3 regions of the Citrobacter pasteurii genome follow, and region 1 is predicted to be linked to each of the others. Evidence: predicted binding sites of a transcription regulator. Region 1 holds the regulator's gene; each other region holds the start of a gene.
What was found. The regulator sigma-54, encoded in region 1, starts transcription at its own class of promoters, with help from an activator protein. The targets are predictions, from matches to a motif close to GTTGGCACANNTTTCGCTNT.
Positions count from the first base shown of each region.

Region 2: glnA (glutamate--ammonia ligase) is a predicted target of sigma-54. The motif match lies at 1,493-1,512, and genes of this name have one in related genera.
Region 3: norV (anaerobic nitric oxide reductase flavorubredoxin) is a predicted target of sigma-54. The motif match lies at 1,821-1,840, and genes of this name have one in related genera.

Region 1 covers NZ_CP077262.1:781,757-785,042, reverse strand. The annotation lists gene lptB (LPS export ABC transporter ATP-binding protein) at 1-323, shown strand, start outside; gene rpoN (RNA polymerase factor sigma-54) at 370-1,803, shown strand; gene hpf (ribosome hibernation promoting factor) at 1,826-2,113, shown strand; gene ptsN (PTS IIA-like nitrogen regulatory protein PtsN) at 2,197-2,688, shown strand; gene rapZ (RNase adapter RapZ) at 2,734-3,286, shown strand, end outside.
Region 2 covers NZ_CP077262.1:139,763-143,048, reverse strand. The annotation lists gene glnA (glutamate--ammonia ligase) at 1-1,407, opposite strand, end outside; gene typA (ribosome-dependent GTPase TypA) at 1,787-3,286, shown strand, end outside.
Region 3 covers NZ_CP077262.1:1,404,522-1,407,807, forward strand. The annotation lists gene norW (NADH:flavorubredoxin reductase NorW) at 1-329, opposite strand, end outside; gene norV (anaerobic nitric oxide reductase flavorubredoxin) at 326-1,774, opposite strand; gene norR (nitric oxide reductase transcriptional regulator NorR) at 1,962-3,286, shown strand, end outside.

The DNA of each region.
Region 1 (3,286 bases):
GACAGTCGCTCTCCGGCGGTGAACGACGCCGCGTGGAGATCGCCCGTGCGCTGGCCGCTAATCCAAAATTTATCCTGTTGGATGAACCGTTTGCCGGTGTTGACCCGATTTCTGTTATTGATATCAAACGGATCATCGAACACCTGCGCGACAGCGGGCTTGGCGTGCTGATTACCGACCATAACGTGCGCGAAACGCTGGCTGTTTGTGAGCGCGCCTACATTGTGAGCCAGGGACACCTGATCGCACACGGTACGCCGACAGAAATCCTACAGGACGAGCACGTTAAACGCGTATACCTTGGGGAAGACTTCAGACTCTGATAGGGTAGTAGACTTCACGTCACCGCAGGAGACAACAACTCTGAACATGAAGCAAGGTTTGCAACTCAGGCTTAGCCAACAACTGGCGATGACGCCTCAACTACAACAGGCTATCCGTCTGTTGCAGTTGTCCACGCTGGAACTTCAGCAAGAACTTCAGCAAGCGCTGGAAAGTAATCCACTGCTTGAGCAAACCGATCTTCACGACGAAATTGATACCCAGGAAAAACAGGACAGCGAAACCCTCGACACCGCCGATGCTCTCGAACAAAAAGAGATGCCGGAAGAGCTACCGCTGGATGCCAGTTGGGATGAGATTTACACCGCAGGGACGCCTTCGGGCACCAGCGGAGATTACATCGACGACGAGCTGCCTGTGTATCAGGGTGAGACCACGCAATCGCTGCAAGATTACCTGATGTGGCAGGTGGAGCTGACGCCATTCTCAGATACCGATCGTGCTATTGCCACGTCAATTGTGGATGCAGTCGACGAAACGGGCTATCTCACCGTCACACTGGACGACATTCTCGACAGCATGGGCGATGACGACATCGGTATCGATGAAATCGAAGCCGTGCTTAAACGCGTTCAGCATTTTGATCCCGTGGGCGTGGCGGCCAAAGATCTCCGTGACTGCTTACTGATCCAGCTTTCGCAGTTTGACAAAGCCACGCCATGGCTGAAAGAAGCACGTCTTATCATCAGCGATCACCTTGATCTGCTCGCCAACCACGACTTCCGCACCCTGATGCGCGTAACCCGACTGAAAGAAGAGGTGCTGAAAGAAGCCGTCAATCTTATCCAGTCTCTGGATCCAAGACCCGGGCAGTCTATCCAGACCGGTGAACCAGAGTACGTGATCCCGGATGTGCTGGTGCGTAAGCATAACGATCGCTGGGTAGTCGAACTCAACAGTGACAGCATTCCGCGTTTACAGATCAACCAGCACTACGCAGCCCTGTGCAATAACGCGCGCAATGATGCTGACAGCCAGTTCATTCGTAGCAACCTTCAGGATGCGAAATGGCTGATTAAAAGTCTGGAAAGCCGCAATGACACGCTATTGCGCGTTAGCCGCTGTATCGTTGAGCAACAACAAGCCTTCTTTGAGCAAGGTGAAGAATATATGAAACCGATGGTGCTGGCGGATATCGCCCAGGCCGTCGAGATGCATGAATCAACCATTTCCCGAGTGACCACGCAAAAGTATCTGCACAGTCCGCGCGGCATTTTTGAATTGAAGTATTTCTTCTCCAGTCACGTCAACACTGAAGGCGGAGGCGAAGCCTCTTCTACAGCTATCCGCGCACTGGTGAAGAAATTAATTGCGGCCGAGAACCCTGCGAAACCGCTGAGCGACAGCAAGTTAACCTCTATGCTGTCAGAACAGGGTATCATGGTGGCGCGCCGCACCGTTGCGAAGTACCGAGAGTCTTTATCCATTCCGCCGTCTAACCAGCGCAAACAGCTGGTTTGACCCAACCGATAAGGAAGACACTATGCAGCTCAACATCACTGGAAATAACGTCGAAATCACTGAGGCCCTGCGCGACTTTGTCACCACAAAGTTCGCCAAGCTTGAGCAATATTTCGACCGGATTAATCAGGTCTATATTGTGTTGAAAGTGGAGAAGGTCACACACATCTCGGATGCAACACTGCATGTGAACGGTGGCGAAATTCATGCCAGCGCGGAAGGTCAGGATATGTACGCCGCCATTGACGGTTTAATTGATAAACTGGCTCGGCAGTTAACAAAACATAAAGATAAACTGAAACAGCACTAACTTGTCCGGGCAGTTAGCGGGTGCAGGACGGCCTGTTGTGCAGCACAACGGGCCATTTGTACAGTTAGCGCTTAGGTGAAATTATGACAAATAACGATACGACTCTACAACTGAGCAATGTTCTTAACCAGGAATGTACGCGCGCGGCCGTTCACTGCCAAAGCAAGAAACGCGCACTGGAAATCATCAGTGAACTGGCGGCAAAACAACTCAGCTTGCCTCCTCAGGTGGTATTTGAAGCCATTCTGACGCGCGAAAAAATGGGCAGTACCGGTATTGGCAATGGTATTGCCATTCCGCATGGAAAGCTGGAAGAAGACACGATGCGCGCAGTGGGCGTGTTTGTGCAACTTGAAACGCCGATTGCTTTCGACGCCATTGATAATCAACCCGTCGATCTGCTTTTCGCCCTGCTGGTCCCGGCGGACCAAACCAAGACGCATTTGCATACGTTGTCACTGGTTGCCAAACGTCTGGCAGATAAAACCATCTGCCGCCGCCTGCGCGCCGCGCAGAGTGACCAGGAGTTGTATCAAATCATCACTGACACCGAAGGTGGACAGGATGAAGCATAACAACCCAATGGCATCTTTTTCTGTCGTTGTGAGGAGAAACAGTACATGGTACTGATGATCGTCAGCGGTCGTTCAGGGTCAGGTAAGTCTGTCGCCCTGCGCGCGCTGGAAGATATGGGTTTTTACTGCGTGGATAACCTTCCCGTCGTGTTGTTGCCCGATCTGGCTCGAACCCTCGCCGATCGCCAGATATCTGCGGCTGTCAGCATTGATGTGCGCAACATGCCCGAGTCCCCGGAGATTTTTGAGCAGGCCATGAGTAACCTGCCTGAAGGCTTCTCACCACAGCTGCTGTTCCTTGACGCCGATCGAAACACCCTGATTCGCCGCTACAGCGATACGCGCCGTTTACACCCGCTGTCCAGCAAGAATTTGTCCCTGGAAAGCGCTATCGATAAAGAAAGCGATTTACTGGAGCCGTTGCGTTCGCGCGCTGACCTGATCGTAGACACCTCTGAAATGTCTGTGCACGAGCTGGCGGAAATGTTACGTACCCGACTGCTGGGCAAACGTGAACGTGAATTAACGATGGTATTTGAGTCCTTTGGCTTTAAACACGGAATCCCTATTGATGCGGATTACGTCTTTGATGTGCGCT
Region 2 (3,286 bases), 640 kb from region 1:
AACGCTGTAGTACAGCTCAAACTCTACCGGGTGCGGAGTCATACGCACACGGTCATCTTCTTCGCGACGCAGCGCAATGTACGCATCGATCGCTTCATTGGTGAACACGCCGCCTGCGGTCAGGAACTCGCGATCCAGATCCAGTTCTTTCAGTGCTTCTTCCAGAGAACCAGCAACCTGTGGGATTTCTTTCGCTTCTTCCGGCGGCAGGTCATACAGGTTTTTGTCCATGGCTTCGCCCGGGTGGATCTTGTTCTTGATACCGTCAAGACCGGCCATCAGCAGTGCAGCGAAGCACAGATACGGGTTAGCAGCTGGGTCCGGGAAGCGCACTTCAATACGACGCGCTTTCGGGGAAGCAACAACCGGAATACGGATAGAAGCAGAACGGTTACGGGCAGAGTAAGCCAGCATAACCGGCGCTTCGTAGCCTGGGACCAGACGCTTGTAGGAGTTGGTGGTCGGGTTCGCCAGGGCGTTGATCGCTTTAGCGTGTTTGATTACGCCGCCGATGTAGAACAGCGCCTGCTCAGACAGACCCGCATATTTGTCGCCAGAGAACAGGTTTACGCCGTTCTTGGACAGGGACATGTGGCAGTGCATGCCGGAACCGTTATCGCCAAACATAGGTTTTGGCATAAAGGTCGCAGTTTTACCGAAACGGTGCGCAACGTTGTGAACCACATATTTGTAGATCTGAATTTCGTCCGCTTTTTTAGTCATGGTGTTAAAGCGGGTCGCGATTTCGTTCTGGCCAGCGGTCGCCACTTCATGGTGGTGCGCTTCAACAACCAGACCCATCTCTTCCATGATCAGACACATGGTAGAACGGATGTCCTGAGAAGAATCTACCGGAGGAACCGGGAAGTAACCGCCTTTCACACCAGGACGGTGACCTTTGTTACCACCTTCGTATTTGGTGGAGGAGTTCCATGCGCCTTCGATGTCATCGATAGCCACGTGGGAACCGGAAATAGACGCGCCGAAACGGATGTCGTCAAACAGGAAGAATTCTGGCTCTGGCCCGAACAGAACGGTGTCTGCGATGCCGGTGGAACGCAGATACTCTTCAGCGCGTTTTGCGATGGAGCGCGGGTCGCGGTCATAGCCCTGCAGCGTGCCGGGTTCCAGGATATCGCAACGGATGATCAGGGTTGACTCTTCAAAGAACGGGTCGATGAGTGCAGTCGACGCATCTGGCATCAGAACCATGTCTGATTCGTTAATGCCTTTCCAGCCACCGATTGAGGAGCCGTCAAACATTTTGCCTTCTTCAAAGAATTCGGCATTTACCTGGTGAGCAGGAATAGTGACGTGCTGTTCTTTACCTTTGGTATCGGTGAAGCGCAAATCAACAAACTTCACTTCGTGTTCATTCAGCATCGTCAAAACGTGTTCAGCGGACATACTTACTCTCCCGGATTGGTCGTGGTCGTCGTGGTAACGAAGTCTTCAATTCTGCAAAAATTGGCCGTGTCGCCGTAAAAAATATAAAGCGAAATCTGTGCCAACTTTTAAATTGCCCCTAAAAGGCGTTATCATGCGCACCATCGTGCAAAGGGGCTGCACCATGAAGGTTGTATTGCACCATTATAGTGCTTTAATGTGAACATTAAGCACCATATTGGTGCAAAGCATGTCAGATTACCCCTTTTAACGCTCCGTGAATGTGATCACAAAGAAACTCTGCAATACTTGTTTGCGGAGGATGTTTGTGATCCTGTTTTGTACTGCGATTAATCCGTGTACAATAACGCGCTATTTCTAAAATGCCTGAGGCAAAGTTGTGATCGAAAATTTGCGTAACATCGCCATCATCGCGCACGTAGACCATGGTAAAACGACCCTGGTAGACAAGCTGCTCCAACAATCCGGTACGTTCGATGCACGTGCTGAAACCCAAGAGCGCGTGATGGACTCCAACGATTTGGAGAAAGAGCGTGGGATTACCATCCTCGCTAAAAACACCGCTATCAAATGGAATGACTACCGTATCAACATCGTTGATACCCCGGGGCACGCCGACTTCGGTGGTGAAGTTGAACGTGTAATGTCCATGGTCGACTCCGTGCTGCTGGTGGTGGATGCAATGGACGGTCCGATGCCGCAGACGCGCTTCGTGACCAAAAAAGCCTTTGCCCATGGCCTGAAGCCAATTGTTGTTATCAACAAAGTTGACCGTCCTGGCGCGCGTCCTGACTGGGTTGTTGATCAGGTATTCGACCTGTTCGTTAACCTCGACGCTACCGACGAACAGCTGGACTTCCCGATCGTTTACGCTTCCGCGCTGAACGGTATCGCAGGTCTGGATCACGAAGATATGGCTGAAGACATGACTCCGCTGTATCAGACCATCGTTGATCGCGTACCGGCTCCGAACGTAGACCTTGATGGCCCGCTGCAGATGCAAATCTCCCAGCTGGACTACAACAACTACGTTGGCGTAATCGGCATCGGCCGCATTAAACGCGGTAAAGTTAAACCGAACCAGCAGATCACTATCATTGATAGCGAAGGCAAAACCCGTAACGGTAAAGTCGGTAAAGTCCTGACTCATCTGGGTCTGGAACGTATCGAGAGCGATATTGCCGAAGCAGGCGATATCATCGCGATCACCGGTCTGGGCGAACTGAACATCTCCGACACCATCTGCGACCCGCAGAACGTCGAAGCGCTGCCGGCTCTGTCCGTTGATGAACCGACCGTAACCATGTTCTTCTGCGTAAACACTTCTCCGTTCTGTGGTAAAGAAGGTAAATATGTTACCTCTCGTCAGATCCTTGATCGCCTGAACAAAGAGCTGGTGCACAACGTTGCGCTGCGCGTTGAAGAAACCGAAGATGCGGATGCGTTCCGTGTATCCGGTCGTGGTGAGCTGCACCTGTCTGTTCTGATTGAAAACATGCGTCGTGAAGGTTTCGAAATGGCGGTTTCCCGTCCGAAAGTTATCTTCCGCGAAATCGATGGCCGTAAACAAGAGCCGTTCGAAAACGTAACGCTGGACGTCGAAGAGCAGCATCAGGGTTCTGTCATGCAGGCTCTGGGTGAGCGTAAAGGCGACCTGAAAAACATGAATCCAGATGGCAAAGGCCGCGTACGTCTTGACTACGTGATCCCAAGCCGTGGCCTGATCGGCTTCCGTTCAGAATTCATGACCATGACTTCCGGTACCGGTCTGCTGTACTCCACCTTCAGCCACTACGACGACGTTCGTGCGGGTGATGTGGGTCAGCGTCAGAACGGCGTACTGATCTCCAACGGCCAGGGTAAAGCAGTTGCGTTCGCA
Region 3 (3,286 bases), 620 kb from region 1:
GAAGCCCCCGTCGCCAGCACCAGTTTGTCGTACTGCCACTGCTTGTCCTGACTTTTCACTACGTGGGCATCGGCGTCGATGTCGGAAATCCAGGTATGTGGGAACAGGCGCAAATTAAACTGTTCAGCAAACTCCCCCGCTGACTGGCGGGTGAGGTCGTCTGCACGCTGCGACTGACTGATAACATGGCTGAGATCGGGCTTGTTGTACTCATCCATGCTGTCCGCGGCAATCAGGGTCAGCGGAACAGCCGCATCCTGCTTACGGATATTTTTGACTAACTGGCGGGCGGCGAAGCCCGAACCAATAATGACAATTCCGTGGCTCATTTTGCCTCCGTTGCCAATACGTCGAAGACGTCTTTACCTAATGAACATTCCGGGCACAGGAAGTTGTCCGGTACGTCGCTCCACGGCGTACCCGGTGCAACGTCCTGCAGCGGTTCGCCTTTCGCCGGATCGTAAATCCACTGGCACACGCTGCACTGCATACTTGGACCAAGATCGGCGGCAGCCGCAGCGGCGCAGGCGCACTCTTCCTCTTTGGAGGCGGCTTTGACGGGCGTTTCCGGCAGTGGAGCAAGCGCCCACTGACGTGCAATTTCGCGGCCATGCTGGCGGCACAGTTCCAGCGCATCGAGGTCCGGACGCCATTTGGCCTTCAGGCTCAGCGACATCTCGAAACCGGCATCCTGCAAACGTGTGGACAAACGGTCTACTGCACCGCCGCTCCAGCCGTGTGAACCAAAGGCGCTGGCACGCTTGTTACGAAAACGCAGGCCGGTCATCTCTTCCACCAGACCGGCGATTTTCGGCATCATCACGTTGTTCATTGTGGAAGTACCGACCAGCACGCCTTTAGAGCGGAAGACGTTGGTCAGGACTTCGTTTTTGTCGCTACGGGCGACGTTAAAGATTTTCACCGCTACATTTGGGTCGACTTCGTTGATGCCCTGGGCAATTGCGTCCGCCATCATGCGGGTGTTATTGGACATGGTGTCGTAGAAAATGGTGATGCGGTCTTCCTGATAATCCGCCGCCCATTTCAGGTACAGCTCAACGATTTGTGTCGGGTTGTCGCGCCACACCACGCCGTGGGAAGTGGCAATCATATCGACCGGCAGGTTGAAGCCGAGGATCTCAGTAATTTTCGGCGTCACCAGACGGCTGAACGGCGTCAGGATATTGGCGTAGTAACGCTGGCACTGTTCGAACAGCTCGGTCTGGTCAACTTCGTCGTTAAACAGACGTTCGTCGCAGTAGTGCTGGCCGAAGGCATCGTTACTGAACAGCACCGCATCGCCGGTCATATAGGTCATCATACTGTCCGGCCAGTGCAGCATGGGCGTTTCAACGAAGATCAGCTGTTTGCCGTTGCCGATGTCCAGTGAGTCACCGGTTTTTACGATGTTGAAGTTCCATTCCGGGTGGTGGTGGTGGCCGGTGATGGAGTCAATGGCGTTAGCGGTGCAGTAAATCGGCGTGTCCGGAATGCAGGACATCAGCTCGGTCAGCGCACCGGCATGGTCTTCTTCCGCATGGTTAATGATGATGTAGTCGATATCTGCCAGGTCAATTTCACTGCGCAGGTTCTGCACGAATTCACGGCTAAACTTGTGGTCTACGGTATCAATCAGGACATTTTTTTCTTCACGGATGAGATAGCTGTTGTAGCTGCTGCCGCGCAGTGTTTTGTATTCAGTTCCGTGGAAATCACGCACTTCCCAGTCACGTTGGCCAACCCAATGAATGTTATTTTTAACCAGAATAGACATAGCAACCTCAATTAATTCAGCGTTTTTCAAAAAAGATGTTTTGCTAAATGCAGGTTGTGTGCCAACTTTGTATTTATTTGATTTTAAAGTGTTTACTGTTTATTGCCTATAAGGTGGTAGTCAAAATGACTATGTATTTTATTGTCAATATGACAATATGAATTGTCAAAATGACAATGAGGTAGCCATGAGCTTTTCCGTAGACGTGCTGGCGGGCATCGCCATTGAATTACAAAGCGGTATTGGACATCAGGATCGTTTTCAACGCCTGATCACCACCTTGCGTCAGGTGCTGGAGTGCGACGCGTCGGCACTGCTGCGCTACGAATCACGACAGTTTATTCCGCTGGCGATCGATGGGCTGGCGCAGGATGTTCTCGGCAGGCGCTTTACGCTGGAAGGGCATCCGCGTCTGGAGGCGATTGCCCGTGCCGGAGACGTGGTACGTTTTCCTGCCGACAGCGATTTGCCCGATCCTTACGATGGGCTGATCCCAGGCCAGGAGAGTCTGAAGGTCCACGCCTGCATTGGCTTACCGCTTTTCGCCGGTCAAAATTTGATTGGTGCGTTAACGCTGGATGGCATGGAGCCGGATCAGTTCGATGTTTTCAGCGATGAAGAACTCAGGCTGATTGCCGCGCTGGCGGCTGGCGCGTTGAGCAATGCGCTGCTGATTGAACAGCTGGAAAGCCAGAATATGCTGCCGGGTTCGTCAACGGCTTTCGAGCAGGTGACGGAAACGCAGATGATTGGCCTGTCGCCCAATATGATGCAACTGAAAAAAGAAATTGAGATTGTGGCAGGGTCCGATCTCAACGTACTGATTAGCGGTGAAACGGGGACCGGGAAGGAGCTGGTAGCCAAAGCAATCCATGAAGGTTCACCCCGCGCGGTGAATCCGCTGGTGTATCTGAACTGTGCGGCGTTGCCGGAAAGCGTAGCGGAAAGCGAACTGTTTGGTCACGTAAAAGGCGCTTTTACCGGGGCTATCAGCAATCGGAGCGGTAAGTTTGAAATGGCCGACAACGGGACGCTGTTTTTAGATGAGATTGGCGAACTCTCGCTGGCGCTACAGGCTAAGCTGCTGCGCGTGTTGCAGTACGGTGATATTCAGCGCGTGGGTGACGATCGCAGCCTGCGCGTTGACGTACGCGTGTTGGCAGCAACCAACCGTGATTTACGCGAAGAGGTGCTGGCCGGAAATTTCCGTGCGGATTTGTTCCACCGGCTGAGCGTCTTTCCCCTTTTCGTGCCGCCGCTGCGTGAACGCGGCGAAGATGTGGTGCTGCTGGCCGGCTATTTTTGCGAGCAATGTCGGCTGCGGCTGGGACTTTCCCGCGTAGTGTTAAGCCCCGGTGCGCGTAGCCATCTGTTGAGTTACGGCTGGCCCGGAAACGTGCGCGAACTGGAACATGCCATTCACCGGGCGGTGGTTCTGGCAAGGGCGACAAGGGCAGGGGGTGAAGTGGTTCTGGAAACGCAGCATTTTGCTTTACAGGATGACAGTTCTGT